Regions from separate parts of the Brevibacterium limosum genome, predicted to be linked through region 2. Evidence: predicted binding sites of a transcription regulator. Region 2 holds the regulator's gene; the other holds the start of a gene.
The links. The regulator LexA, encoded in region 2, represses DNA repair genes until DNA is damaged. The targets are predictions, from matches to a motif close to TCGAACANNTGTTCGA.

Region 1: a site for LexA is predicted at 3,529-3,544, ahead of GUY37_RS01015 (HNH endonuclease signature motif containing protein). Genes of this name have one in related genera too.

What each region holds. Positions count from the first base shown of each region.
Region 1 is NZ_CP050154.1:222,186-236,794, reverse strand. Features, by position in the region: gene GUY37_RS01035 (Dyp-type peroxidase) at 1-1,157, opposite strand, end outside; gene GUY37_RS01030 (copper chaperone PCu(A)C) at 1,111-1,776, opposite strand; gene GUY37_RS01025 (hypothetical protein) at 1,957-2,652, opposite strand; gene GUY37_RS01020 (hypothetical protein) at 2,720-3,313, opposite strand; gene GUY37_RS01015 (HNH endonuclease signature motif containing protein) at 3,623-5,335, shown strand; gene GUY37_RS01010 (N-acetylglucosamine-6-phosphate deacetylase) at 5,509-6,735, opposite strand; gene GUY37_RS01005 (S9 family peptidase) at 6,831-8,846, opposite strand; gene GUY37_RS01000 (DcrB/PsbP domain-containing protein) at 9,034-9,732, opposite strand; gene GUY37_RS00995 (ATP-binding protein) at 9,756-11,195, opposite strand; gene GUY37_RS00990 (response regulator transcription factor) at 11,192-11,944, opposite strand; gene mnhG (monovalent cation/H(+) antiporter subunit G) at 11,934-12,329, opposite strand; gene GUY37_RS00980 (monovalent cation/H+ antiporter complex subunit F) at 12,319-12,897, opposite strand; gene GUY37_RS00975 (Na+/H+ antiporter subunit E) at 12,894-13,574, opposite strand; gene GUY37_RS00970 (Na+/H+ antiporter subunit D) at 13,571-14,609, opposite strand, start outside.
Region 2 is NZ_CP050154.1:1,523,710-1,538,318, reverse strand. Features, by position in the region: gene GUY37_RS06920 (amidohydrolase) at 1-635, opposite strand, end outside; gene GUY37_RS06915 (SseB family protein) at 682-1,518, opposite strand; gene priA (bifunctional 1-(5-phosphoribosyl)-5-((5-phosphoribosylamino)methylideneamino)imidazole-4-carboxamide isomerase/phosphoribosylanthranilate isomerase PriA) at 1,523-2,260, opposite strand; gene hisH (imidazole glycerol phosphate synthase subunit HisH) at 2,320-2,994, opposite strand; gene GUY37_RS06900 (hypothetical protein) at 2,991-3,593, opposite strand; gene hisB (imidazoleglycerol-phosphate dehydratase HisB) at 3,590-4,186, opposite strand; gene GUY37_RS06890 (histidinol-phosphate transaminase) at 4,183-5,361, opposite strand; gene GUY37_RS06885 (LysM peptidoglycan-binding domain-containing protein) at 5,448-5,786, opposite strand; gene lexA (transcriptional repressor LexA) at 6,021-6,779, shown strand; gene GUY37_RS06875 (ATP-dependent DNA helicase) at 6,846-8,816, opposite strand; gene hflX (GTPase HflX) at 8,813-10,285, opposite strand; gene GUY37_RS06865 (class I SAM-dependent methyltransferase) at 10,415-11,029, shown strand; gene dapF (diaminopimelate epimerase) at 11,042-12,031, opposite strand; gene GUY37_RS06855 (PadR family transcriptional regulator) at 12,078-12,659, opposite strand; gene ligM (vanillate/3-O-methylgallate O-demethylase) at 12,733-14,136, opposite strand; gene GUY37_RS06845 (methylenetetrahydrofolate reductase) at 14,196-14,609, opposite strand, start outside.

The DNA of each region.
Region 1 (14,609 bases), 1.3 Mb from region 2:
CCCGCACCAGTCTCATAGTTGAACGTGCGCCGGTGGATCTGCGCCTCCGGACCCAGCCCGTCGCGGGCACGAGCGATATGCGCGACCTGCGAGATCTTCGTCAGCCCGCGCCCATCGACGGCGGTGAAGTCCGGGACGCCGAACTCGTCCTTGCCCGACAGCGGTGCCCCGGTGTCCATGGTCCGCCCGACCGCGAACTCCCGTGCCGGACGGTCGGCCTGGTCCCAGGTGTCGAGGTTCATCGCAATATCACGCAGCACCAGAGTCGTTCCCCCACGCATCCACACAGGCAGATGCGCGCCGAGATCGGCCGGCGGCTCCCCGCGAGCGGAGAACACCGGGTCCGCAGTCTCGGTGCCCTGGCCCCAGATGATCCGCGCGAAGTCCTCGGAGCCGGGCCCCGGATTCGCCGTGCCGTCGAGCTGACCGAAGAGGTTCCGCTGGGTCGTCCCCTCCCCCGAGCTGCCGTAGGCACGTCGGAATCCGTCCCGCTGCCAGGCCACCTTCGCGAATGAACGTGAGTCCTTGAACAGCATGCGCCTGGCATGTGCCAAGGTCAGCGGGTCGTCGCCGCAGATCTGCAGGAGCAGGTCACCCGTGCACCGGTCCTGATCGAGGCGATCGATCGAGAACGCCTCCAGTGGCCTCAGCCAGTCCGGGACGTGGTCCCTTCCGGCCAATGCCACCAGTTCGGCCCCGAATCCGAAGGTCACCGTCAGCCGGGCGGGGTCGACGGCGAGTTCCGATTCGGAGTCGGCCAACGGCGCCTGCCCCTGCGTCAGTGCCGCCGCATCCGCGGTGAGCAGCCGCAGCCAGCGCACCGCCTCGGCGGCCGTGATCCCGGGCCCCAGCGTGAACGCGATGAAGTGCGCATACGCCTGCGCCGGGGTTTCGACACCGGATTGATGAGTGCCGAAGAACGGCTCGGTCTGCGGCCCGTTCGCCCCGTCCAGATCTCGTCGAGGCGGCCCTCCGTCACCGGCGCTCGTGCCCTGCGCCCCGGAGTCGCGACCGAGCGCGAATCCGCCCGTGGCACCGACGATTCCGACGCCGCCGGCCGCGGCCGCCGAGGTCAGGAGACCTCGGCGGCTGAAGCCGGGGCGACCGGGCTCAGTGGTCACCGTGGTCTCCCTGGTCGGAGTCCTCGTGACCGTCATCGCCGTGGTCTTCGTCGTGGCCGTGGTCGGCGTGGTCGGCATTCTCTCCGTCGCTGGAGCCTTCGGCCTCACCGGGCGCGTAGTCTTCCTGGGCTCCGGAGTACTCCTTCGCCACGGCCGTGACCTCGACGGTCTCGCCGTCGGCGGTGACGAGGTCGAGGCTGATCTGCTCGCCCGGCTTGATGGCCTTCTTCAGGCCCATGATCATGATGTGATCGCCCCCGGGCTCGAGGTCGAGGCTCTCCCCGGCCGGGATGGTGAAGCCGCCCTTCTTCTCCTGCATGGACATTCCGCCGGAACCGTCGCCTTCGGTTTCGTGGAGTTGGACCATCTTCGCGTCCGCGTACTTCGCTTCGACGAGGTTGATGTCCTGGTCGGTGTTGTTCTTCAGTTCGCCGAAGACTGCGGTCATTCCGTCGTCAGCAGCCTTGACCCAGGCGCCGTCGAGGCTGAGCGCCTCGGCGTCGACTTGGCTGTCCGAACTGTCCGCTGAGGCGGAGCTGCTGCTGCCTTCGGTCTGTGTCGACCCGGCTGCCGTGCTGTCGTCGTGACCGCAGCCCGCCAGGCCGATGGCGACGGCGATGGGCAGGGCAACGGCCAGGGTGATGTTCTTTCGCATGATGTCTGCACTTTCGTCATTCAGGTGCAGTCGAGCACGGGTCGACGTGAGCCGCGGTCTGCGCGGACGTGTTCGACTGTCACCGAGGGGCGAGCCGCCGCTGTTTCGGCGGTCGCCCGAAGATGGATGGTCACCCGGGAAATCGGGTGTGGGTCGGCGGTGCAACCGCCGAATGGGAGGTCAGACGAGTGCGGGCGGTCCGCGCCGATAGTTCGGACCGACGACCGCCGAGGTGACCGGCTGCGGCAGCCGGAACGAAGCGCAGAGCTTGCGGAACGGTTCGTCGGCCAGGACTCCGGCCGCCTCGGCGAGGGCACGCAGTGCACCGATCACCGGCCCCAGGGCCAGCTGCAGAATGCTGAGGACGATGTCCTCACCGCGCTTGAGGATCACGGCGGTGACGAGGACGGCGACGAGGTGGGCGATGATCATCCCCACCGAGGTGGCACCGTGGTTGGCATGTCCGAGCGCGGATGCGGCCGGACCGAGATCAAGGGAGCCCGGGGCCGGGACGATGTGTCCGGCGTGGGCGTGGAGGGCCGCCTCGGCGGAGGTGGATCCGGTACCTGAGGTCCCGGTACTTGTGGCTCCGGTGTGGGCGGCTCCGGCGTGAGCCCCCGCATGGGCGAGGGCGTGGGCGGACCAGCTCATCGTCAGGTGCATGAGCACCTGCCCGAGGCCGAGCAGACCGGCCAGAGTGAGGTAGCCCAGGCGCCTGCCGGCGACGATCATCGCCGCCCAGAGGACGAGGACGAAGACGACCACAGTGCCGGGAACCGAGATTCCGCCACCGGCGGCGAGGTGCATGAGCAGGGCGAGAAGGGTCGTGAAGAGAGCGGCGAAGAGCGCGCGTACGGATTTCGTCCATCCGGTCATGGGCCCTCCTCTCAGGTCGCTCCCACATTCTACTCAATGTAGAACACTTTCGGGAAGGCGGCTGAGCCTACATCCGCAGCCAGGTATCGGCGGTCTTTTTGACCATGGCACCGGCTTTCGCTGCGGCATCGCCCCAGGTGACGAGGTTGCCATCAGGGTCAGTGGTGGAGTCGGAGAGAACGACGACGTCGAAGTTGCACACAAGACCCGCCATCGCCGAGGCATAGACGGCTCCGGGGGTGCTCGCCGAGGAGGTGCTGGCGTCGACATCGCCTCCCGCCTGAGCGGCGGGCCCGGACTCGGAGTCGGCAGTTCCGACCCCGCGCGCCCCTGTGCTGACGTCGGCACCGGGCACCCCTGTGGTGGCGTCGGCGCCGGCGATGACGATCCGGTCGACAGACAGGTCATGCAGGCCCGCGGCCAGATCGTCGACACCTTCGAACACATCCGAGCTCTCGGAGCGGAGCACGAGGTCCTCCTCATCGGGAACGAAGATGCTCAGCTCCTCGTCGGGAGTGTCGGCGAGGTCGGCCTTTGTCGAAACGAAGATGAGCACGCCGCCCACGGCGCGGGTGCGGGTGACGATATCGCCGAGGGTCTCCATGGCGTCATCGCTGGGGTAGCTGGCATCGTCGGTGTCAATGAGGAGCAGGGCATCCATACTCCAATCGTGCCACGACCCGGTGACACATTCGAAGCCGGGAAGCGGCGGCAGAGTTCGCTGCGACTCGGGCCGGCGGCGGCACGGGCCGGCGGCAGGCTCTCCGGCAGCCATGCGACAACACCGACCCACCGGTCGCCGGCAGGCACTCCGGCAATCTTGGCACAACCGAGCTTGCTCTACTTATCGTACATCTACGAACTTATGATCCATGTTCGAACTATTTTTCGATTATCTATGGCGTTTTTCTGCGCTGGTGAGTACACTGGACATCAACAACAACGATGTTGGTGAACGGAAACCATCCCCATGACCCTCACTCCCGAACGCAGCTCCGATCATTCAGATCGGGATGCCGACAGCTCACCTCAGACCAGCGGTCACCCGCTGCTGGCCGACGAGGAGTGGGCAGATCTCAGCCGCTTCGCGCCCGAGGTCACCTCTTCGATCACTCAGCTGATGAGCCTCAAAGATGAGTTGCGCGCGTTCGATCGCCCCATGGGACCGGACCAGGCCATCATGCTCGCCGATGGGGTCGAGGCGATCACACGCATCAACGATGCCCTGTCGACGCTGGCACTCTCCGTCTGCGAACGCGTCGGGACGCCCAGTGACTTCGGCGCCAAGTCGACTAAGTCGCTCATCGAGAACCGATTCAACCTCACCGGCGCGGAGGCGAACCGCCGGACCGATATGGCCAAGAACCTCGGCGGACGCGTCGATATGGCCGGACAGGCGCTGCCGCCTCTCTACCCGGTCGTCGCGGACGCGCTCCATGCCGGTACCATCTCCGCCGCGCAGGCCTCCGTCATCGAAGACTGCATGCGCAAGCTGCCCACCTGGGTCAGTCAGGCGGTCCGCACCGACGTCGAGTCGCGACTGGTCCGCAACGCACCCAAGGTCCGTCTCAAGGACCTGCGTGAGATCTTCGGCAAGCTCATGGGCTATATCGACCCCGACGGTGCAGAGCCGAAGGACTCGGCCGACCGCTCGGCTTACAACATGTCCATGCGAGCCAAGGCCAACGGCGACTGGGAGCTGCGTGGACTGCTCGACCCTGTCACCGGGGGCACTCTCAACGGACTGCTGACCTCACGGATCCAGGCGGCAGGGGAAGACGACAACGCCAGTTGCAACAATGCTGGTGCCGAATCAACAGCAGCCGACGGGGACGTTGCCGCGACCGGCTCGTTTGGTTCCGCAGCCGCGGGGAATCCCACCGCTACCGCGACCGTTGCTCCTGAGGGAACGAGCTCACCGCTTGCCGACAAAGAGCTGCTCGAGATCGTCGATGCGGTGCTCTCCGGCGACCGGTATGACGCGAAGCGAGTTCCGAAACCCGATCTCGACGCAGCTCGCACGACCGGGAGTCCGGCGGCCGTCCCCGGCGTCGGTATTCGTGAGGACGGCGGTCTCGTCGACGTCAGCGCCGAACAGCCCTCGGCACGCGAATGGATCTACGAACGATTCGCCGGCCTCGTCACCACGATCGATAAGCAGCGGACGGCGGCAGGAGCGCCTTATGCTCTCGTCATAAACGCCACCGCCGAAGATCTGGCCAACGGCACGGGACACGGCACCACGGGCGCCGATAATCCCATTCCTATCAAGGAATTGATGAGAAACGGCCTCAACGGCTCACTGTTCTTCCACCTCATGAGCGACAAGGCCAAGACGATGCAGGTGGCCACAGAACAGCGCTTCGCCAATCGAAAGCAGCTGGCAGTGATCACCGCCCGTGACCGAGGTTGCACCTTCCCCGGCTGTGACGCCCCTCCCGGTTGGTGCGACGCCAACCACGTGTGGCCGTGGGCGCGCGGAGGCAGGACGGAGATCAACAACCTCGCGCTGCTCTGCAGCTATCACCACCACCTGCTCGACCGCACCGATTGGGACACGGTGATGCTCTTCGACGGCCGACCGGCCTACATCCCACCCGCCGCAAAGGACCCCGCTCGTAAGCCGATCCTCCACGCCCGCTTTATCGCGGACGACATCGTCGACTCTCTGTTCGACAAATAGCCGACCCAGCTTTCAGGGGACAGCTGTGCCCATCTTCCGAGCAGAGCCGAGTACGGCCTCTTTCACGGTGAAGTCCTGCCCGACGGCCGCCCAAGTTCGGTCGGGTCCGATCCGACTATTTTCCGGCCGGGTGCGGTCGAGTCCGGGATCACCCGCCCGCGAACCTCAGATGTTCATGTCCTCATTGATCGGATACTCATGTCCTCATTGAGGAGCAGGAGGTCAGCCGGCATTCCGGGAGCCAACAGGCTGCCGGCATCGACAGTACCGCCCGCCGCATGCAGAGAATCACCCGCCTCCAGCACTCCGCCCACCGCGCGCAGTGGAGTGAGGCTCGCGGCCTGCACGGCGTCGAACGGACTGAGCCCCACCTCGGCGACGGCCCGCTTCACGGCCTCGTCCATCGTCAACGTGGACCCGGCGATGGCACCGGGAGAGCCGTCCGGGGTGACCAGACGAGCCACCGAATCCTTGACCTCGACCGGGAGCGAACCGAGGTGATAGCTTCCGTCGTGCAGCCCGGTTGCCGCCATGGCATCGGTGATCAGCGCAAGGCGTCCGGGCACGAGTTCGTGGAGCATGCGTGCGACCGGGCCAGCGACGTGGACGCCGTCATTGATGAGTTCGACGGTGACATGCTCAGCCTCGGCCGCGGCAAGAACCGGCCCCGGAGCACGGTGGTGGATGCCCGGCATCGCATTGAACGCGTGGGTGAGGATGCTCGCCCCGGCCTCGAACGCCGCAGCGGTCAGCTCGAAGTCGGCGGCCGTGTGACCGACAGCCACACGCACCCCAGCCTCGGTGAACCGGGCGATCGCGTCGAGGGCACCGGGCAGTTCGGGGGCGATGGTGATCTGCGCGAGCGTTCCATCGGCCGCCTCCAGGATCGCCTCGACCGCCGCAGGAGTCGGCGATGTGAGCACCTCAGGCGCATGCGCCCCCTTGAAATCCGGGGACAGGAACGGACCCTCGGCATGCAGGCCCATGACCGGGGCGCGCTCGCGGACGAGCCCGGCCCCGACGCGCAGGGACCGGCACAGCCCGTCGACCGTGTCCGAGACGAACGACAGAGCGAGCCTGCCGGTTCCGTGAGCACGATGCACGTCGAGGACCGCATCGATCGCCTCGGCACCGTCCTCGGCGCTCGCTCCGCCAGCGCCGTGGCAGTGGATATCGACGAACGCCGGAGCCACGAATCCGCCTGCCGCGTCGATGACGTCACCCCTCGCCGAGGCGGCCCTGTCCTTCCAGCCGTCCCCGCGGCCCCGTGCGGTGACCGTTCCCTGGGCGATGGCGATCCAGGTGTCGGCGGTCTCCTCGGCGAACGTCGCCGGCTCACCGTCGAGGATGCACGCATTGTGGATGACCGCCTCGGCGGGGATCTGCTCGGTCTGTGTCATCAGGGTCCTTCCATCGCTCTGCGTTCGCCTCATTCAAGGTACGGAATCGGTGCGTGAACTCCTCACCGCAGGGTGCCGGCGAGCAGGGTGTCGGTTCACCCCAGTGTGCGGACCCGGTTCGCGTCGATTCCGAGCACATGCGTGTCGAGGAACGCGAGCACGGTGCGGTACCAGACCTCGGCATTGCCGCGCCCGAGGATCCAATGCCCCTCGTCCGGGTAATAGAGGAATCGATGCTGAGTGTCACCGTCGGCGTCGAGCGGAGTCTTCGCCTGAGTGAGCAGATCCAGCCACAGTTCCTGACCTTGCCCGATCGGCACCCGGTAGTCCTTGTCCCCGTGGATGACGAGCATCGGCACCTCGATGTCACCGGCGAAGAGGTGCGGCGAATACTGCGCCGACTGCTCCCGCATCGCCTCATCCCAGGACGAATTGTCCGTCGTCCGCCCCATCGACGTGGTGTTCCACAGGGAGGCGTGGGTGACGATGCACCTGAAGGCACTGCCGGTGTGCCCGGCCACCCAGTTGGCCATGTACCCGCCATAGGATCCGCCGGCCAGGGCGATGCGCTCGGAATCGATATCCGCCCGCGCCCCTGCCGCCTCGGTCAGCGTCATGATGTCGGTGAAAGGCGTGCCGCCCAGCTGCTGCTGACCGCGGTCGATCATCGCCTGCCCGTACCCGGTGGAGATCGCCGGATCCGGCAGCAGCACCGCATAGCCGGCAGCCGCGAAGGGGCCCGGATTCCACCTAAAGGTCCACGCATTCCACGATCCCCAAGGTCCTCCGTGGGCGAAGACGACGAGCGGATGCGGCCCTTCGCCGTCCGGCAGGACCAGCCACGCACGGATCGGGGCGCCGTCCTCGGCACGGACCTCGACCTCGGTGAGGGTGCCGCCTTCGTCGAGCACCGTCGCCGGGTTCGCGAGCTCGCTGATCACCCCGGTTGCGAGGTCGACGGAGATCGGCAGGGGTGCGACATCGATCGCCGAGGCGGCCGCCACGACCGTGTCCCCGCGCAGGGCCAGACCCGAGAACGAATACTTCTGATCGACTCCTCCGACGAGCCGCCTGGGCTGCGCATCCTTGATGTCACCGATGAAGATGCTGCCGCGGCCGTGGTCATCGGCGGTGGCCACGATCGTCGAATCGTCGGCCCAGATCGGGGAGAACCAGAAGTCGGCGTCCGGCCACACGGGTGTCAGTTCCGCGGTCTCGAGGTCGAGGACCATGAGTTCGGCCGAGAGGTTGGTCTGGGGAGTCCAGTTCTGTACGCGGGTCACCAGTGCTTTCGTCCCGTCCGGGCTGATGGCCTCGATGTCGAAGCTGTGATCGGCAGCCGGTTTCGTCAGACGGTGCAGCTCGGGCTCCCCGTCGAGGTCCACGCGCCAGATCTCACTGGCCTCGAGCTGGCCGGGGATCGGCTTCTCGAGCTGGACGAGAACGAAGCGAGCCTCATCGTCGACGGCCCAATCGACCAGTCGACCGGACGGCAGGGACAGGTAGCGGAAGTCCAGGCCCGCCGGAGCACTCAGCTCGTCACTGACTTCGGGGAAGTCGGCGCCCGCCTCGTCGAGGGTGGCCACGGCCAGGGTCTGCCGGCCCGGCCCCAGATCGTGATCCCAGCGGCGGACGGGGAAGCCGGTGTGGAGGATTCCGCTGACCTTCGCGTCGCTGCGTTCGGAGCTGAACTCCTGGTGGTCGTTCTCGTCAGCGGCCCATGTATGGACGGGGAATTCGACGATGAGGGTCTCGCCCTTGACCTCGATTCGGGAGAAACCACCCTCGTGGTCGGCGAGCTTGCGGGCCTCGCCGTTGTCCGGCAGTGCCCACAGGCTCGGAGAGTCGGCATCCTTGCCGTCTTCGCCCTTGCGTTTCGAGGCGAAGACGATCGTGCCGTTCTCACTCAGCGCGGTCGGTCCCACGGACTGGTCACCGCGGGTGATTCGCCGCGGTTCCTCCCCGCTGATATCGGCGAGGTGGCTGAGAGAGGAGCTGCCCTCGGAGTTGAGGAACGAGTACTGGGCGATGACGCGCCCGCTCTGATTCGTCAGGAGGCCTTGCAGGCGGCGGGCGTCGAGGAGTCGGGTCACTGCGTCGTGGGTCGTCATCTTCCCATCCTAGATCCCAACGTCGAATCCGGGGCGAAATCCCGAAAACCCCAGATCACCGAGGCGGCTGGTTACTGCCGTGCCCCCGCGGGACCGCCGAAGCGGCCGATCGAATCCTGGTCGCGCGACATCGTAGAACCGAAATCCGGGCGGTCGAACACCGCGTCGTTCGAAGGTCATTCGAAGGTCACTGGAAGCTCGGCGCCGGAACCTTCTCACCATCGATCGTCACAGTCGGCAGCATCTTCTCGTAGTCCTTCTCTGTTGCAGCGTTGTCCTTGAGAGTGCGCATCTCAATGGAGAGATTCACCAGGCGACCGTTGATCTTGTATCCGGTCTGCACTCCGAACGCATAAGTGGGTTGGCTGTCGAGAGCGAGGATCTCGGTAGGACCGAGGACACCCTGATAGCTCCAGAACTCTCCTGCGGCCAGAGATCCCGTCTGCTCGGCCAGCACCTGCGAATCCTGCTTGGAGAAGTTGAAGCGCCGCTTCTGATCGACGACTTCCTGGGCACTGTCACCGTACTCGTCGGTGCAGTTGACGAGGATGATATCGGAGCGGACGCTGTCGTCCCCGCGGCTGAAGACGTGGAATTGATCGGTGCTCCCGGTGCTGTCCGTCCAATCATCGCCGAGCGCGAAGCTGAGCTCGACCGGGCAGCTGTCGCCGAACGTCACCGAAGTCTTCTCCATCCCCTCGGGGATCCCGGCTTCGGTGGGTTTGCCAGTGGGCTCGGGGCCGGCAGTCTCCTGCACACCGATCCGGACGGGACCCGCGGACTTGTCTTCGGTGCGGATCTGAAACACCGAGCACCCGCTGAGCAGTACGGTCAGTGCGAGTGTGCCGGCAGCCGCGGCTCGCCGCGCCGAAGCGGATCTCAGCAATGTCGTTCGTCCAGTCGCCGGTCTCACTGCTGGTCACCCTGCGGGCGACGGTTCGAGTACCCCGCTTCCGGACCGTTCTGAGTCGGCTGCGGCTGTCGGTTCCCGTACTGAGGCGGCTGCGGACCGGAATTGGGCTGGCTGCCCACGGGTGCCTGCCCTGGATACTGTGGGCCCGAGTTCTGTGACCCTGCGGTCTGGGGGCCCGGGTACTGTGGTCCTGAGTTCTGCGGTCCCGAATTCGCCTGGCCGCCCACCGGCGGCTGCCCGTAACCCGGGTTCTGTCCTCCGGCGTTCGGTGCCTGACGGGGTGGTTTGAACTGCGAATGTTGCCCGGAATCCGGCGGGAATCCACCGGAGACGGATTCGCCCGTCCGCCGGTTGACGAGGTTGCCGTCGACGCGTTCGAGCCGACGCTTCGACGTGCGTCGCGGGGTGCCGAGGATCCGCCCCTGCAGTTCGGCCTCGTTGGGCTGCCTCGGCGGCAGGAAACCGGGCGCCCGCCGAGAATCCGACTGCTGCACGGGTTGGACCGCATGCGAACCGGCAGCGACCCGATCCATATGATCCGACATCTGCGGAACCGTCACAGGGGCGGCATCGGCGAGGACGGGAAGGACCATGCGCACCGAGGTGCCCACACCCTCCTGGCTGAAGAGCTGCACGGACCCGCCGTGGCGGGTGACGATGGCACGCACGAGTGAGAGGCCCATTCCGGAGCCGGCGACCGCACGCACACGGGAGCCGCGAGACAGCTCGTCCCAGACGTTCTCCTGCTCGGGCAGCGGGATCCCGCTGCCCGTATCGGCGACCTCGACGACGACCCAGCGGTGCCCGTCGATGATCTGCTCATTGGCGCGCAGCTCGACGACTTCGGCCTGCGACGAGTATTTGAGGGCATTGCCCAGCAGGTTGAGGATCCCGGTGAGCAGCAGATCCTCTTCACCGGCGACATCGGGCAGCCGCCACGGAGCACGTGCCACCGTGGCCACGATCATCCGATCCTCGGCGCCCGGCGCCGTCGAGGCGTCCTCGACGGCCTGGTGGATGAGCGCGTCGAGGTCGACGCGTGCGTATTCGATGATGCGGGTCTCGACATCGGCGAGTTTGCGCAGATCAGCCAGCAGACGGGCGACCCGGCGCGAGGACACGTCGACCTGCTTGGCGGCCGGCTCAACCTCGCTCAGCGCGCCGCCGTCACGGACGACCTCCCGGATGCTCGCCGCCGAGGTGCGCAGCGCCGTCAGCGGATTCTTCAGCTCGTGGTCGAGTCGGATGAGCATCCGATTGCGCTTCGTCATCGAATCCTCGGCTGCGGCCGTCTCGATCGATTCTCGCAGCGCGGCCTCGCGTCTCTTCAGGTGCCGCCAGCCAAACCAGGCGCCGACGGCCAGACCGCCGAGCACGATGACGAGCAGCAGCAGGAACAGCCAGACCTGGATCTCGAAGACAAGGAAGTTCGTCATAGACGACTCTGTCCGTCCTCGCCGCGGACCTCACCGACGAAACGGTAGCCGCGCCCCTGCACGGTCGCGATCCACCGCGGTTCGGCGGCGTCTTCACCGAGCACACGACGCAGTTCGGCGACGCGCGAGTCGACGGCGCGCGTGCCCACGGCCTCTTCGAATCCCCACAGCACTTCGAGCAGGCGGGAGCGTTCGATGAGTTCGTCCTTGTGCACCATGAGGTATTCGAGCAGGGTGAAGCCCTTCGGGGTGATGACGAGCTCCCGCTGGCCCAGCCAGGCGCGGCGTCCGACGCGGTCGACGCGCAGACCGAAGCTGGACACGAGCACCGGAGCCGTGGCCAGGGGCGGCCCGTCATTGCGGGTGCGGCGCAGCACGGCCCGGATGCGGGCGACGAGCTCGTGCGGATCGAAGGGCTTATTGAGGTAGTCGTCGGCACCCTCTTCGAGGGCCATCGCCCTCTCGACGCCTTCGCCGACCTGGGTCAGCAGCAGCACCGGAACCCAGTTCTCCTCCTGCCGCAGACGGCGCAGCACCTGCCGGCCATCGGCTCCGGGCATGAGCACGTCGAGGACGCACACATCGGGTCTGTGGCGGTGGATCTCGTCGAGGGCGAGCAGTCCGTCGCTGGCGGGCAGCACCCGGAACCCGGAGCGTTCGAGGAACGGTACGACCGCTCCGAGTACGTCCGGCTCATCATCGGCGACCAAGACGAGTGGTTGGGGCTCGGTGTGATTGTCAGCCGTCATGGTGGTCTGTTCCGGTTCCTCTCTGGCGTTCCCAGGCGATCTCTCTGGCCTCGGCACGGTCGACCGCTTCGGCGAGTTCATCTCGGTACAGCATAGATCGACGCAGGTGTTTGGTGCGATATCCGGCGCGACCGACCATATGGGTGGCGACGGGAATCGTCACGAGCTGGAAGGAGATGATGATCGCCAGCGTCGTCACCGTCGCCCAGGTCGGGAACTGGATGGCGATCGCCACCGCGACGAGCACCAGGCCCAACACCTGGGGTTTCGCACTCGCGTGCATCCGTGAGAGGAGGTCGCCGAAGCGGACGAGGCCGACCGCGGCGGCCAGGGACAGAACCGCGCCGAGGAAGATGAGCACGGCCGAGATGATGTCAAGAACCACGGGTGTTCCCCTCCCCCTCGCCGGACGACATGCGCTCGGCGTCCTCGGGTCCCGGGTCCGGTCCGGTGCCCTCGCCCTCTCCGCCGCTGTCGGCGTGAGCGTCGTAGGTCGGATCCGCGATCTCGGTGACCTCATCGCTGGGACGCACCGGTTGCGCCGCGCCCGATCCGGACTCAGCGCGCGGCCGGGTCCGGTCGGCCGCCTCGGCGGAATCCTCGGCTTCCGTGTCACGCGGCATGTGCCAGTCCGTGCTGGTGAAGTCCGACAGTGCCCCCGCCTCGGCGCCGGGCGTCATCGAATCGGACTTCGACACATACCTCGACACGCTCACCGAACCGACGAAGCCGAGCATCGCGAGCACGATGAGCACGGGCAGCAGATCCGTGCGGTCGGACAGGGCCATATACCCGCCGAGGCCGCACATGATCGAGGCGAGCACCACGTCGGTGCCGATCATGCGGTCGAGGATCGAGGGACCGCGGACGATCCGGAAGAGCGCAACGACCACCGAGGTGGCCAGCAGCACCGAACCGGCGATGATGAGCGCGTGGAGGACGGTCTCACTCATGAGCGGCCTCCTTCGGACTCATTCAGAGGATTCGGCCTGGCCCGCAGGGCGGCGAGGTCACGGTGCGAACCGAGGGTGCGGATGAGCAGCTCTTCGATGTGGTAGACCTGGGCCTTGGCCCGGCGCAGCTTCTCCTCGGAATCGCAGTCGAGGAAGTGCAGGTAGAGGATGCCCATGGCGCGGTCGCTGTCGATGATGATCGACCCGGGGATGAGGCTGGCGGTATCGGCGATGAGGGTGAGCACGAGGTCCGAGCTCGTGCGCAGATCGCAGGCGATGACGGACCCGGCTCCGACCGCGCGGCGGCGGAACGCGTACCAGGCGACCTCGATGGAGGCGTGGAGGACCGAGTAGAGGAACCACAGCCCGAACACCGTCGCATGCCAGACGTTGAACCGTCCGGAGAGCACGATGGGCGGGAGGTAGAACACGCGTGTGACGATGAAGGCCAGCACGACTCCGGAGACCACGGTGACCACAGTGATCGAATCCCACAGCATCAGCCAGAGCAGGACCAGCGAGATCAGCAGCACGAGCTGCTGGATGATTCCGCGGCCCCGGCTCATCCGCGCGCGGTTGGGTGCCGGGGCGCGGTTGGGCGACGGGGCGCGGTTGGGCGACGGGGCGCGGTTGGGCGACGGGGCCCGGTTCTGTCCCTGCGCTCGATCGGAGCTCATGACTCATCACCTCCGAGCACGTTGTTGACGTAGTCGACCGGGGTCGAGAGGTTCTCCGCCGCCCGGTTCGACATGTCCCACAGGGGTTCGGCGGCGACCGTGAGAACGATGGAGGCGATCACCACCACCGAGGTGGCCACCACCATGGCAGGGGGAACGCCGATCTGAGACTTCCACTTCTTCCCCGCCAGCAGGGTCTTCTTCCGCTCTGTGAACTCTTCGACGAGATCCTCGTTCGCCTCTTCCGCATCGGCCGGATCACGCCAGAACGCGAGGTTGAAGGTACGACCGATGACATAGAGGGTGAGCAGACTCGTCACGGTGCCGGCGACGATGAGGACCGTGGGCAGCCACGCGTGATCGTCGAAACCGGCGAGGAAGAGCGCGACCTTGCCGATGAACCCGGAGAACGGCGGAATTCCGGAGAGGTTGAGAGCCGGGATGAAGAAGATGATCGTCAGCACCGGCGAGAGCACCATGAGACCGCCCAGCGACCTCGTCGAGGTGGACCCGCCGCGCATTTCGACGAGTCCGATGGCCAGGAAGAGTGCGGTCTGGACGATGATGTGGTGGACCGTATAGTAGATCGCCGCGGACAGCCCGATGCTCGTGCCCAAGGCCACGCCGAAGAGCATGTAGCCGATATGGGAGACCAGGGTGAACGACACGATCCTCTTGATCTCCGACTGTGCGATGGCTCCGAAGATGCCCACGAGCATCGTCAGACCCGCCGCGATGAGCAGCGGCACCCGCAGTGAGGATTCGGTGAACAGCAGCGTTTCGGTGCGGATGATCGCGTAGATGCCGACCTTCGTCAGCAGTCCTGCGAAGACCGCGGTCACCGGCGCCGGGGCCGTCGGATAGGAGTCCGGCAGCCAGAAGGACAGCGGGAAGATCGCGGCCTTGATTCCGAAGCCCAGCAGCAGCAGGACGTGGAGGATCATCTGCACATCGGCGGGCAGATCCGAGATCCTCTCGGAGAGCTGCGCCATGTTCACGGTCCCGCACGCGGCGTAGATGACGCCGATGGCGGCG
Region 2 (14,609 bases):
CCCAGCCACACTTGGTCGGCGCAGTCGTAGCCGTAGCCGTGGACCATGATGGCCGCGTCGATGCCGTCGAAGGCACCGTCCCGGGCCATGACCTCTTTGCCCGAATGACCTTCTTCGGCCGGGGTGCCCAGCAGCACGACGGTGCCCGGCACGGCGTCGGGGTCTTTCTCGTACAAGGCTTGGAGGGCGAGGAAGGCGCCGACTCCGGCGGTGGCGATGATGTTGTGCCCGCACGCATGCCCGATCTCGGGCAGGGCATCGTATTCGGCGAGGATCGCGATCGTACGACCGTGACCGGATCCCGTCGTCGCCCGCAGTGTCGTCTTCACACCGTAGAGGCCGGTCTCGACATCGACTCCGTGATTCTCCAACACCGAGGCGATCGCTGCGACCGAATCGAACTCTTCGAATGCTGTCTCTGCCAGGTCATGGATGGTGTGGAGCAGGCCCGTGAGGTCGCCTTCCGCAGCGTCGAGGCCAGCGGCGATGCCGGACCGGCTCGTCTCCGGGGCACCGGTGAAGTCGGAGGCCCACTCGGCGGCCTGCCCGGCTCGAGCTCGGGTCTGTCGAGCCATCTCGTCGAGGTAGCTGTCGTCCGGTGCGGTCGAGTGGCCGAGGTCACGGATTTCGCTCATGGGTCACAAGCATAGGTGCCCTGCCGATCTGACACGCCCGGAACGGTCAGAATTCGACGAGGCGGATGGCCAGAGAGTCGATCTTCGCCACAAGGTCCTCGTCGCCGGCGACGGCTTCCTGGAACCGGCGCACCTCCTCCGGCGGCACCTCGGACTCGACGCCGAGTGTGATGCCGAGCTCCGGCCCACCGAGGTGGACGCTGTCGCTGCCGGGGCTCACCCCGATTCGAGCCAACCAGGGGAAGGACTCGGCGATGGCACGCAGTCGCTGGGCCACCTCGGCGTCGGCCCAGGACGGAGTCCACGGCTGGGACTGCACGAACGCGAACATGGCCGGGCGGCGCAGCAGGAACGAGGACTCGGCCCCAGGGTCGAGGACGACGAGCTGGGACTCGGCCTCGATCGCCCCGAGGACAAGCCGTTCGGACTCGATCGGCACGGGACGGGCATCGGAATGCCACGCGGTCAGCGGTGGGATTCCGGAGAATCCCGGGGTGCACTCTCGTCCGTCATCGGCCTGGAGGCGAACCATCGCCATCTCCGAGGAATTGTCGGCCATGAGCCCGTTCTCTCCGACCTCCTGGTCGAGAACCATCGGCACGATCGGGGCGTAGAGCCTGGCCCCGGACAGGGCTTGGACGACCCGTTGGTGTGCGGCCGGATCCAGGGGTGCCTGAGCGGCCTGGGTCATGGACTCCAGCAGAGCCGCATCCGCCAGCCCCGTGTCGCCGGAGAACGGGTTGGGTTTGAGATCCCGGCCCTCCCACGCCTGACCGGCGGAATCCGTCGGGGCGTGGGCCTCGCCTGCCCGGGCATCAGACGCGGCGGACCGGGGACCGCCCGGCCCATGCGGCTGGTCCGGATCGTGTGAGTGCGTGCTCACAGACTCACCGTCCTGCGACGTCGAGGGCTTCTTCCAGAGTGAACTTGCCTGCGTAGAGTGCCTTGCCCACGATCGCCGAGTCGACGCCGAAGGGCACCAGCTCACGAAGGGCTCGCAGGTCGTCGAGGCTCGAGACTCCGCCGGAGGCGACGATCGGAGAGTCCGTCTTCTGCGCGAGGTCCTTGAGCAGGTCGACATTGGGACCCTGCAGGGTGCCGTCCTTGCGCACATCGGTGACGACGTAGCGGGAGCAGCCGGCGGCTTCCAGGGTTGCGAGGACTTCGTAGAGGTCGCCGCCGTCCTTCGTCCAGCCGCGAGCGGCCAGGGTGGTTCCGCGCACGTCGAGGCCGATGGCGACCTGGTCGCCGAAGCGCGAGATCATCTCGGCGGTCCATTCGGGGTTCTCGAGGGCGGCGGTGCCGATGTTGACGCGCTCGGCTCCGGTGTCGAGTGCCCGTTCGAGGCTTTCGGTGTCACGGATTCCGCCGGAGAGTTCGACCTTGATCCCCACAGCTTTGACGACCTGGTTGAGCAGGTCGGAGTTCGATCCGCGTCCGAAGGCGGCGTCGAGGTCGACGAGGTGGATCCATTCGGCTCCGCGGTTCTCGAAGTCCTGGGCGGCGTCGATGGGTGAACCGTAGTCGGTTTCGGTTCCGGCTTCGCCCTGGACGAGACGGACGGCCTTGCCGTCGGCGACGTCGACGGCGGGGAGGAGGACCAGCTTGTTCGAACTGTCTGTCATTGTGACCTTTCTGCCAGGGTGCCACGGGGTTTGCGGGCAACCATAGTCGGTGTGCTCGGTCAGGAGCTGAGTGCGTCTGTGGGGTTGGTGCCGGTACGGCCGGAGTCGCTGCCTGGGCTGCTGTCGGCCGCGAACGAGGCGAGCCAGTTGCGCAGCAGCCGGGCCCCCGCCTCGGCGGATTTCTCGGGATGGAACTGCGCGGCCCAGGTCGTGCCGTCTTCGACGGCGGCGACGAAATCGCTGCCGTGGCGGGAGGTCGTCACGATCGTGCCCGGCGGTGGTTCGGCGGCGGCATAGGAATGGACGAAATAGAAGCGTTCGTCTCCGATGCCGGCGAACATTGCCGAGTCTGCGGGCGCGGTGACCTTCGACCACCCCATATGCGGGATGACCGGGGCCTCGAGCGCGGTGACGGCTCCGGGCCACAGGCCGATGCCTTCGGTCTTGACTCGGTGTTCCTCACCGCGGGCGAAGAACACCTGCAGACCGACGCAGATGCCGAGCAGCGGTCGGCCCTGTTCGTGGCGGGCACGGATGAGTTCGACTCCCCCGACGTTCTCCAGTCCCGCCATCACGGCGGAGAAGGCGCCGACGCCGGGAACCAGCAGTCCGTCGGAGTCGTTGATGACATCGTGGTCGGCCGTGAGCGTGACCTCGGCGCCGGCTGCGGCGACAGCACGCACGGCGGAGCGGACATTGCCGGCTCCGTAGTCGAGGACGGCAACCGTCGTCATCGTTTCGCGCCCTTGCTCAGCACCGACCAGATCCTCCACAGGGAGAATCCGAGGACGATGACGCCGAGGGCGGCGACGACCCAGGCGATGGTGTTTCCGCCCAGGCCCAGCGCAATGCCGAAGGCGGTGACGAGTCCGGCGAGGACTGCGGCGATGATCCACAGCAGTGCCGTGCGTGCCATGGCGGCCCGGCCCGGGCTCATGGTGGCGGCGCTGGCCTGCAGCTTCGTCATCGATGAGGTCGGGATACTGCCTTCGACGTCTTCTGCGGCAACGGTCTCGAGCAGCAGTCCCTCGAGCACATCGGGCAGGTTCTTCAGCGCCAGTCCGGCCGGCACGTCGGATTCGCGGCTGCCGTGACGGTAGTGGCCCGCGTCGATCTGCTCTTCGCTGCGCACGAGGAGCAGGACCTCATGTTTGCCCGCGAGCTTCGAGATCGCTGCGGCCGCCTCGTTGCCGGCTTTGACATCCGTGTCGGCGAGCACGATTCCGCTGAAGTCGCCGATCGGCACGATGGTGCCGGAGATATTCGACAGCACGCAGGCGGCGGCCAGCTGTTGGGCGACCCCGAACGGGGTCACGATGACGGTCGTACTCACAGGACTCCCTTGGTGCTGGGAACGGAGTTGCTGCGCGGATCGGTTTCGACGGCCTCGCGCAGCGCGCGGGCGAAGGCCTTGAACTCGGCTTCGACGATGTGGTGCGGGTCGCGACCGCGCACCAGGTCGAGGTGGACGGTCAGTCCGCCGTTGAAGGCGATCGATTCCAGCGAGTGGGAGGTCATCGAACCGGTGAAGTGGCCGCCGATGAGGTGGTACTGCTGGCCTTCGGGCTCGCCTTCGTGGACGAAGTAGGGGCGACCCGAGACGTCGACGACGCACTGGGCCAAGGCCTCGTCCAGCGGCACGGCAGCGAAGCCGTAGCGGCGGATGCCGACCTTGTCGCCGAGTGCTTCGCGCAGGGTCTGGCCGAGCACGATCGAGGTGTCTTCGACGGTGTGGTGGACGTCGATGTGCGTGTCGCCGGTGGCGGTGATGTCGAGGTCGATCATCGAGTGCTTCGACAGGGCGGTGAGCATATGGTCGAAGAACGGCACGGAAGTCGAGATGTTCGAGGAGCCGGTGCCGTCGAGGTTGACGGACACGGACACCGTGGACTCGGACGTGGTGCGTGAGTTCTGGGCCTGCCTCATGGAGTGCCTTTCGTCGGGGCGGCGGATGACGGGGTTGGAGCCTGCGGACGTTCCTCGAGGGTGTCCGGGGATTCGGCGAGGATGTCGTCGATGGCGGTCAGGAACGCTGCGGTCTCCTCCTCGGTGCCGGCGTTGACGCGGGCGTGGCCGGTGATGCCGATATCGCGGATGAGGACTCCGCGGTCACACAGCTTCTGCCACAGATCGGCCGGTGAGGAGATGTTGCCGAAGAGGACGAAGTTCGAATCGCTGTCGTGGACGGTGAACCCGGCCTCTGCGAGGTGGCTTGCCATCCGGTTGCGTGAGTCGATGAGCCGATCGACGTTGCCCAGCAGCAGCTCAGCGTGTTCGAGTGCGGTGCAGGCGAGGACCTGGGTGACCTCGGACAGGTGGTAGGGCAGGCGAACGAGGCGAAGGACGTCGATGAGCTCAGGGGCGGCGATGGCGTAGCCCAGCCGCAGTCCGGCGCAGGCGAAGGCCTTGCTCATGGTGCGGGAGACGACGAGGCGGGGCCGTCCATCGAGCAGGGTCATGGCCGAGGACTTGGCGGGGCGGGAGAACTCCGCGTACGCCTCGTCGACGATGACGATTCCCGAACAGTTGTCGTAGGCGGCCTCGATGACGTCGAGTCCGATCGAGGTGCCGGTCGGGTTGTTCGGAGTGCAGAGGAAGACGATGTCCGGATTCGCACGGGCCACCTCGGAGGCGACCGCGTCGGCATCGAGAGTGAAGTCGTCCTTGCGTTCGACGTGCTGCCATTCGGCGCCGGTGCCCGTGGTGATGAGCGGGTGCATCGAATAGGAGGGGGTGAACCCGAGGACGGTCCGCCCGGGCCCGCCGAAGGCCTGCACGATATGGCTGAGCACTTCGTTCGAACCATTGGCTGCCCAGATCATGGAGGGATCGAGTTCGACGGTGTCTCCGGCGCGTTCGTTCACACCGTCCAGGTAGGTCACGAGGTCTTCGCGCAGAGCGGTGAATTCGCGGTCGGGATATCGGTTGAGTCCCGAGAAGTGATCATCGACGGCGGCGCGCATGCTGTCGACGACGACGTCCGGAAGCGGATAGGCGTTCTCGTTGACGTTGAGCTGGACCGGCACATTGAGGTGCGGAGCCCCGTAGGGCTTGAGGCCGACGAGGTCGGACCGCACTGGCAGAGATTCGATGTTTCCCACGGCGATCATTCTACCGAGGGGCCCACGCCGCCCGGGCGGCGGGTCGGGCCACGAGACTCGCCGAGGCGGCCGGATCCGGCCGACCCTCAGCGGACGGGGACGTCGAGGGTCTGGCCGGGGTGGACGGTCGGGGTGTCCAGGTGATTGATCTCGGCGATATCGGCCACGACATCGCGGGTGTCGCGGTCGAGGCCGAGATTCGAAGCCACGGTCCACAGCGATTCGCCTTCACCGACGACGACGGCGTCGGCATCGATGCCGACACTCTCCGTCTCCGATTCGGCGACAGCAGCGGCCGAGAACGACTGGGTGGCGAGGAGGAGCGCTCCGCCGATGACGACGAGAGCGACGAGCAGGGTCCGGAGAAGGCGCACAGCCTGGCGTCCACGAGTGGTCAGGCGCAGCTCGGTGTTCTGTGCAGACATCGCATTACCTCTTTCATTCGTACGATTCCACCAGTAATCGGTAGAACGTCTGTTCTATTCAACATGCCAATCGAACAAATGTCCAGTCCGACTCGAACATCTATGCGACAATGAGAGGGAACCAGCGTTGTTGATTGATCTGTCAGAACCATCTCAGTCGGCACTGACACGAGAATCTCCGAAGCGGAGATCACGGCGTTCAGCGGCAGGGAATAGAACGAAGGGGAACGAGCAATGGTTCAGAACAAACGAGGCAGAGGCAGGCCTCGCAACGAAGATGTTGCCAGCGAGATCGCTGCCGCTCGCAGCGATGACGACGACGTGGTCCAGATCCCCGAGGGATCGACCGGTGAGGGCGATTTCCGCCTGACTCCTCGTCAGCGTCTCGTGCTCGAAACCATCGAACGCGCGGTCGTCACCAACGGCTACCCGCCGAGCATGCGCGAGATCGGCAGGGCCGCAGGACTGGCTTCCCTCTCGAGCGTCGCCCACCAGCTCTCCCAGCTCGAGCGCCTCGGCTATGTCCGTCGCGACCCGAAGCGCCCGCGTGCCATCGAAGTGGTCAATCCGTTCGAAGAGGAAGAGGCCGAGCGCGCGAAGTACGAGGAGCTGTCCAACAACACGGTCCAGGTTCCGGTCGTCGGCCGCATCGCCGCCGGTGGCCCGATCCTGGCCGAACAGGAAGTCGACGATGTCTTCTCGCTGCCGACCCAGGTGGTCGGCTCCGGTGACATGTTCCTGCTCAAGGTCGTCGGCGATTCGATGATCGAAGCCGCCATCTGCCACGACGACTGGGTGGTCGTGCGCAAGCAGCACACCGCTGACAACGGTCAGATCGTCGCAGCACTGCTCGACGGCGAGGCCACGGTGAAGACCCTCAAGCGCAAGGCCGGTCAGCAGTGGCTGATGCCGCAGAACGAGAACTACGAGCCCATCGACGGCACCTACGCGCAGATCATGGGCCTCGTCGTCGCTGTCGTCCGCCGCCTCTGACCCTCTGTCGGCTCTCCGCTGCCGAAATGCAAAGGCCCGCGACCGATTCGGTCGCGGGCCTTTGTGTCATCCTTCGTCGGTCTCGGCCAGCCGTGCCAGGCTCTTGCGCACGAGACCGGAGTTCGTCGTCGGCCACATCCTCGGCATCGAGTTGACGAGGAAACCGGCGTACCGGGCCGAGCGCAGCCGCGAGTCGAGCACGGCGACCACTCCCCTGTCCTTGGTCGACCGGATGAGGCGTCCGGCTCCCTGAGCCAGGCGCAGGGCCGCATGGGTGGCCGAGACGGCCATGAATCCGTTGACTCCGCGCTGGTCGGCATCGCGTGCTCGAGCCTGCATGAGCGGGTCGTCGGGGCGTGGGAACGGGAGACGGTCGATGATGACCAGTCGGTTCGTGCGTCCCGGCACATCGACTCCCTGCCACAGCGACATGGTCCCGAACAGGCAGGTCTGATCATCGGCCGTGAACTCGGAGACCAGCGCCGGCAGGCCGTCGTCGCCTTGGAGCAGGATCGGGAGATCGAGCTTCTTCCGCAGGAGTTCTGCCGCTGCGTTCGCCGCAGCACGGGAGGAGAACAGGCCCAGCGCTCCGCCGTTCGACGCCTCGACGAGTTCCTCGAGCTCCGTCAGCGCCTCCTCGCTCAGCCCGCTGCGTCCGGGCTTGGGCAGGTGGGAGGCGACGTAGAGGATGCCCTGCTTCCCATAGTCGAAGGGCGATCCCACATCGAGGCTGTCCCACTTCGGGGCATCGGGTCCGAAGAGCCCCAACGAGGCGGCGACCGCGTCGAAGTTCCCGCCCAGGGACAGGGTCGCCGAGGTGGCCACGACCGTGGACTCTTCGAAGATGCCGTTGCGCATGGTGCCGGCAACACTCAGGGGAGCGACGACGAGGTTCGTCGTCTCCTTCTCCCTGAAGGTCGAGCGCGAGAGCCAGATGACATCGTTCTTGCCCGGGTCGCAGAAGCGCTCGGCGAGTTCGAAGATCTCCTGACAGCGGGCCTTGGCCATCTGCCGACCGGCATCGGCGTCCTCGGTCTTGCCGCCGATGTCGTTGATGATCTGGCGTGCCGAATCACGGATCTGCGCCATGGCCAGTCCGAGTGCCTCGCTCATATGCAAGATGAGCCCCTCGGGCACCGATTTCTGTGCGCGTTCGAGTGCTGCCGCGGCGGAATCGAGCAGGGAGACGACCCCGTCTTGGACGGTGGTGTGTTTCCGGACCGAACTCGTCGCCGCCGAGAGCATGCTCGTGTTGATCTGACCGGACAGTGCGCTGGTCACCCGGTCCTTGAGCTCGTGGGCCTCGTCGATGATGATGACATCGTGTTCGGGCAGAACGTTCGATTCTCCGAAGGCGTCGATGGCCAGCAGGGCATGGTTCGTCACGACGATATCGGCCTCGGCGGCCTTGTTCCGGGCCAGCTCGGCGAAGCATTCGGTGAACAGCGGACAGTTCGAACCGAGGCAGTCGAAGGCGTTGACCGACACCTGTGACCAGGCACGATCGCTGACACCGGGCATGAGGTCGTCCCGGTCGCCTGTGTCGGTGGTCTTCTTCCAGGTGCGGATCCGTTGGATCTCCTCCCCCAGCCCGGAGCGTTCGGTGGGTTTGCGTCCCGCCTCGGCGTCGGCGCCGAGGTCGAAGAGCATTCCCTCTCCTTCGTCGGGATACCCGCCGGCGAGCTTGTGCTTGCACACATAGTTCCGCCGCCCCTTGAGCAGAGCTGCCCTGGGCAGCGGATCGAGATCCTTCTTCACGGCCTTGAACAGTCGCGGCAGATCGCGGTGGATGATCTGCGTCTGCAGGGCCAGGGTCGCCGTGGACACGACGACCTTTCCACCGGTGCGAGTGACGTATTCGGTCGCCGGCACGAGGTAGGCCAGGGATTTGCCGGTGCCGGTTCCCGCCTGGACGAGCAGGTGGATTCCCTTGTCCACCGCCGAGGCGACCGCCTGGGCCATCTCCTGCTGACCTCCTCGTGGCGACCCGCCGATGGCGCCGACAGCGGATTCGAGGAGGTTGTCGACAGCCTTCACTCGTCGATGACCAGGTCCGGACGTTGGAATTCGCGCAGTTCGTCGACGAGTTCGGTCGGCACCTTCGCCTGCAGGCTGGTGCCTTCTGCGCCGTGCGATTCGTGTTCGACCGTGCCGAGGGCGTAGATCTTCGACACGAGGTCACCACGTTCGTAGGGAATGAGCACGGTCATGTCGATGTCCGGGACCGGCAGTCGGTCCTCGATGGCCTCGATGAGGTCATCGATGCCTTCCTTCGACACGGCGGAGACGAACTGGGCATCGGGATACTCCGCGCGCAGCCCGGTGATCACGGCCTCCTCGGCGATATCGGCCTTGTTGAACACGAGCAGTTCGGGGATGTCCCCGGTCTCGACCTCCCCCAGGACGTCGCGCACGGCCTGGATCTGCCCGTGCGGATCCGGGTGGGAGGCGTCGACGACGTGGAGGAGCAGATCCGAACCGGCGGCCTCCTCCAGTGTCGAGCGGAAGGCTTCGACGAGCTGGTGAGGCAGGTTGCGGACGAAACCGACGGTGTCCGTGTAGGTGAAGACGATGCCGTCGGCGGTCTTGGCCTGACGGACGGTCGGGTCGAGAGTGGCGAAGAGGGCGTTCTGCACCATCACCTCGGCGTCGGTGAGCAGGTTGAGCAGGGAGGATTTGCCCGCGTTCGTGTACCCGACGATCGCAACGGAGGGCACATGGTGCCGGGCGCGGTTCTTCCGCTTCGTCTCCCGGGACGGTGCCATGGCGTTGATCTCGCGGCGCAGCTTCGACATCCGGGCGCGGATGCGGCGGCGGTCGAGCTCGATCTTCGTCTCACCAGGCCCGCGGGAGCCGATCCCGGCACCGCCGGCGACCCGGCCACCGGCCTGGCGGGACAGTGACTCACCCCAACCGCGCAGACGCGGCAGGAGGTATTCGAGTTGGGCGAGTTCGACCTGGGCCTTGCCTTCGCGGGATTTCGCATGCTGGGCGAAGATGTCGAGGATGAGCGCGACGCGGTCGACGACCTTGACCTTGATGACGTCCTCGAGTCCGCGCCTCTGGCTGGGAGCGAGTTCGGAGTCGATGATCACGGTGTCGGCGCCGACGGAGGCGACGACCTCAGCGAGCTCGGCGGCCTTGCCTTTGCCGAGGTAGGTGCCCGGATCCGGCTTGTCGCGGCGTTGGATGAGCGCGTCGAGGACCTCGGAGCCCGCGGTTTCGGCCAGCGCCGCGAGTTCTCGGATCGAGTTCTCGGCTTCGGCCTGGGTGGTGTTCCAGATGCCCGCGAGGACGACGCGTTCGAGGCGGACCTGACGGTATTCGACCTCGGTGATGTCTTCGAGTTCGGTGGAGAGTCCGGCCACCCGGGTGAGGGCGGCACGCTCGGCGAGGTCGAACTGGTCGTCCTCGGGGATGGTGTCGTGATCATCGAGGGCTTGGGCACCTCGGGAGAGCACACGGTCGAGCATCGCGTTGCGACGCTCTTTGTCTTCAGACGTCATTCATTCCTTTGTTCTCTGCCGTCAGCACGGGACTTCTCGTGCGGACGTCGTCATGCTTCGCACCGGTCGCGGCGATGCGCACCGACGGTGATGTCCATCAATTATCCCACAGCCGTCTACACTGAAACGGTGTCAGAGCACTATTTCACCGAATCGCCGAGCAGCGAGGCCAAGTCGCGGGAATTGAACCTCGAGTTGGCCGGCCGCGCCGTCACCGTCGAAACCGTATCAGGCACGTTCTCGCCCACTCGCCTCGACCTCGGCACCGCTGTGCTCCTGCGTCATCTGCCGCAGCCGCCGGCCGGCGATATCCTCGACCTCGGGTGCGGTTGGGGGCCGATCGCCCTGCACACGGCCCTGGATGCCCAGGACGCCGAGGTGGATGTGCGGGTGTGGGCACTCGACGTCAACTCCCGTTCCTTGGAGACCACGGCGGCGAATGCGCGCAGGCTGGGTCTCGAATCGATTCGCACGGTCACCGCCGCTGATGTTCCCGATGATGTGCAGTTCGCCGCGATCCGGTCGAACCCGCCGATCCGCATCGGCAAGGAAGCGCTGCACGAACTGTTGGAGATGTGGCTGCCGCGCCTGGCCCCGGGCGGCCGCGCCGACCTGGTCGTGTCGAAGAACCTCGGCGCCGATTCCCTGCAGAAGTGGATCGCCGGGATGCTCGGCGACGACTTCGAGGTCGTGCGCACGGGCTCGTCGAAGGGTTTCCGCGTGCTCACGGTCGAGCGCGGCTGAGGCGCGACCGACTCAGCTGATCGTGCCGCTGGCGACGAGGACCGCGGGCCCGGCGAGGCTGACGCGTCCGCTCGTGCCCTCGACATCGGGTTCGATTTCGATGCGCAGCTGACCGCCGGGCACATCGACTCGCCATTGCAGAGGTGACTTCTCCCCGGCCCAGTGGTGGGCTGCGATCGCTGCCGCGCAGGCACCCGTTCCGCAGGACCGGGTCTCTCCGACTCCGCGTTCGAACACGCGCATGCGCAGAGCGCCTTCTCCCCCGGCCACATCGGATCGGGCCGGTTCCATGACGATGTATTCGATGTTGGATCCCTGTGGCGGGACAGGGTCGAGGAGTGGGGCATCGCGCAGGTCGGCGGCTGCGAGCTCAGCGTTCTCGGCCAGGGCGACGACGGTGTGGGGGTTGCCGGTGGACACGCGCAGGCCGGGGCGGGCGACCTCGATGCCGCCGGTGTCCACGAGCACGGAGCTCGATGGGTCGAGCGACCAGTCGCCCATGTCGATCGTGTACCAGGCATCGCCGGGCGAGCCCGGTCCCGACACTCCCGTACCGACGACGTCGTCGCCGGTCTGGACGCCGAGAGCCGGGTTGAGGGTCGTGCGCACCGTCTTGATGCCGTCACGGGTGCCGACGAGGATGTCACGGGCGTCAGCAGAGACGCGACCGCTGGTGACGAGCGCGTGAGCGAAGACACGGACACCGTTGCCGCACATCTCGGACAGGCTGCCGTCATTGTTGTAGTAGTCCATGAACCATTCGGCTCCGGCTTCGGCCTGTTCGGCGGCCCCCGGGATACCGCTGGCTGCGGAACGGACGATGCGGATGATCCCGTCGGCGCCGAGCCCGGCCCGCCGGTCGGCGAGTGTGGCGACGGCTTCGGGATGCATCTCCAGCTTGCTGTCGTCGTCGGAGATGAGGACGAAGTCGTTCTGCGTGCCGTGTCCCTTGACGAAGGCGGCATCGGCCCATGCTGCGAACGGGGTATCCGGAGTGCTCATGACTCCATCCTATCGGTGGGCGCCGGTGGCTCGATACAGTCTCTGGTCAGGGACCGAACCTCTTCGCCAGCTCGAGGCCCTTCTTCGCCCAGGCGATCTCGGTTCGTGCCTTCTCGGCCAATCCCTCATAGGCGAACCGTTTGAAGGCGATCGTCTTCTCTCGGTCCTCGGGGCGGGTCACTTCCAAACGCCGGTTGAGCATGGGCGTGGTCAGTGTGTCGATCTTCTCGATTTCGTCTTCCCAGCACTTCAGTTCAGACGTCCAATGAGCGATGTGATCGCCCAGGAAGGCGATTCGGGTGTCGTGATCGGCTGACTCCAGGTACGAGGCTTTGAGATGCGCGGCGTCTCGTGTGCGCTGATACTTCAGCGGAGTGCGCATCCATTCGGCGAAGCTCTCCTCGCCCGCGTCTGTCACGTGATACACCCGTCTGGTGGCCACGCTCCCCCGCGTCTGCTCTTCGGGCTCGACGAGTCCCTCCGCGGCCATCTTCCTCAGCTCGGGATAGATCTGGGAGTCGGGAGCATGCCAGACGTACCCCACGGAGTGCGAGAACTGCTTCTGCAGCTCGTAGCCGGACATCGGTGCAATCCGCAAGAGCACGAGGAGAGCACTGCGTAGGCTCATTGGTCTGGGTCTCCCTAAAGTCGAACGCCAAGAGGGCCCGGACCGAAGTCCGGGCCCTTTCAGGATAGCGGTGTCAGTTCGTATAGCCGGTCCGCCAGCCGCCCTTGTACGTCTGACGTGCGACCGTCGAGTACGGGACGGGGCTGACGACGGCACGGACTTCGGTCTGCTCGTGCGGCTCGACCGATGCCTTGGTCGTCCCGCCGTCCGGTTCGCCCCACACGACCTTGAGCTCCGCGCCTTCGGGAACTTCGGGATCGACCACAGCCAGTGACAGTCCGCGACGCTCGTTGGCCGAGTATCCGGTGAACATCGAGAACCCGACCGTGTTGCCCTCGGCGTCGATGACCGCGTCGTAGTTCGCCGAACCGTAGTTGGCAAGAGGCAGATCGAAGTACTTGAAGTTGGGACCGTCGACGTTGAGCGGCGACGACAATACCTGGCCGAGGTCGTCGGCGTCCCAGGACAGCGTGACCTTCCGGCGCTGCTGCGCCGGATTCATGTTCTCCAGGGCGCTGCGGCCGATGAAATCATGGTCGAACTTGACGAAGGAACCGTAGCCGAGCTCCCACGGAGTCAGGTAGTAGTCTTCGATGTTCTCCGAGACGAACGATCCGGCCAGGGTCCCGGTCGCCTCGTAGCTGTCGACACCGAGCCATTCACGGAATCCGCGTTCTTCCTCACCCGTGTAGATCGCGGGCAGCGGGGAGGGGATCCAGCCGGATTCCAGAGTGTTCGACGGGTAGGCGCGAGACCCGACCGGCAGAAGGCCGAACTCGGCTCCCGCCTCGATGATGGCGTCGCGGATCAGGTGGTGGTCTTCGTACGGGCCCCAGACCTCGAGGCCCGGTGCTCCGGCCATTCCGTGTCGCAGTGTGCGGACCTGCCGGCCGGCGATCGACATCGTCGACATGTTGAAGAATCCGAGCTTCTCGAGCGGGCCGCCATTGAGCTTCTCGATGATGCTCCACGCGTTCGGGCCCTGGATCTGGAATCGGTAATACCGGCGGGAGACCGCGTCGCCGTACGGGCGAGAGGGCGAACGACGATCGATCTCGATGTCGAGATTCGAGTAACCACCGGTCTCACCGTGGTAGAGCAGCCAGTTCGAAGCCGGAGCGCGCCCGACATAGACGTACTCGTCTTCGGCTTCGTGGAAGAGGATGCCGTCGCCGATGACATGGCCAGAGGCCGTCGTGGGAACGTACTGCTTGGCCTTGTTCACCGCGAACTTCGCCGTCGAGTTGATGGCCGTGTCGGAGATGAGTCTGATGGCGTCGGACCCGCGCAGGAACACGTTGTCCATGTGGTGCGACTGGTCGTAGAGGACAGCCGTCTCACGCCAAGCCCGCTGTTCCTTGATCCAATTGCTGAAGTCGGCGGGAACCACCGGGTAGATGTAGGACCCGATCTGGGAATTGCGGAGCAGGTCGACCGGATTGGCGGTGTCGAGGAGCTGCTGGAGATTGTCGGTCATGAGATGTGAACCTCTCTGTTCTGATTTGTCGTTGCGGTCACTGGATGATGGTCATGTCTTCAGCGTCCGGCCGAGAAGTCGCTGACCCATTGTGCCGTGTTGAGCAGACCGCCGAAGGTGTAGAAATGCACCTTGACATCGTCGCTCTTCGAACCAGGGTCGATGTCGTCAGCCAGCTCGGTGAGGAACTTGCCGGGACCGGCAGTGCCGAGAAGATTGGTGAGCGAGAAACCGTACTTCTTGACGATCGAGGCGCTCGTCCCGACACCGAATCGGCCCGCATATCCGAGCAGCCGCTTGATTCCGGCAGGGCCGGGAGTTCCGATGCGGACGAGGGAGTCGATTCCATGCTCCCGGGTCTCCTTGACCCATTCGCTGACCCGATCGGCATCGAAAGCGAACTGGGTGAGGACCACACGTTCGAGTCCCTGGTCTTTCAGGGACTGAGTCTTTGCTTCCAGATGAGACCACAG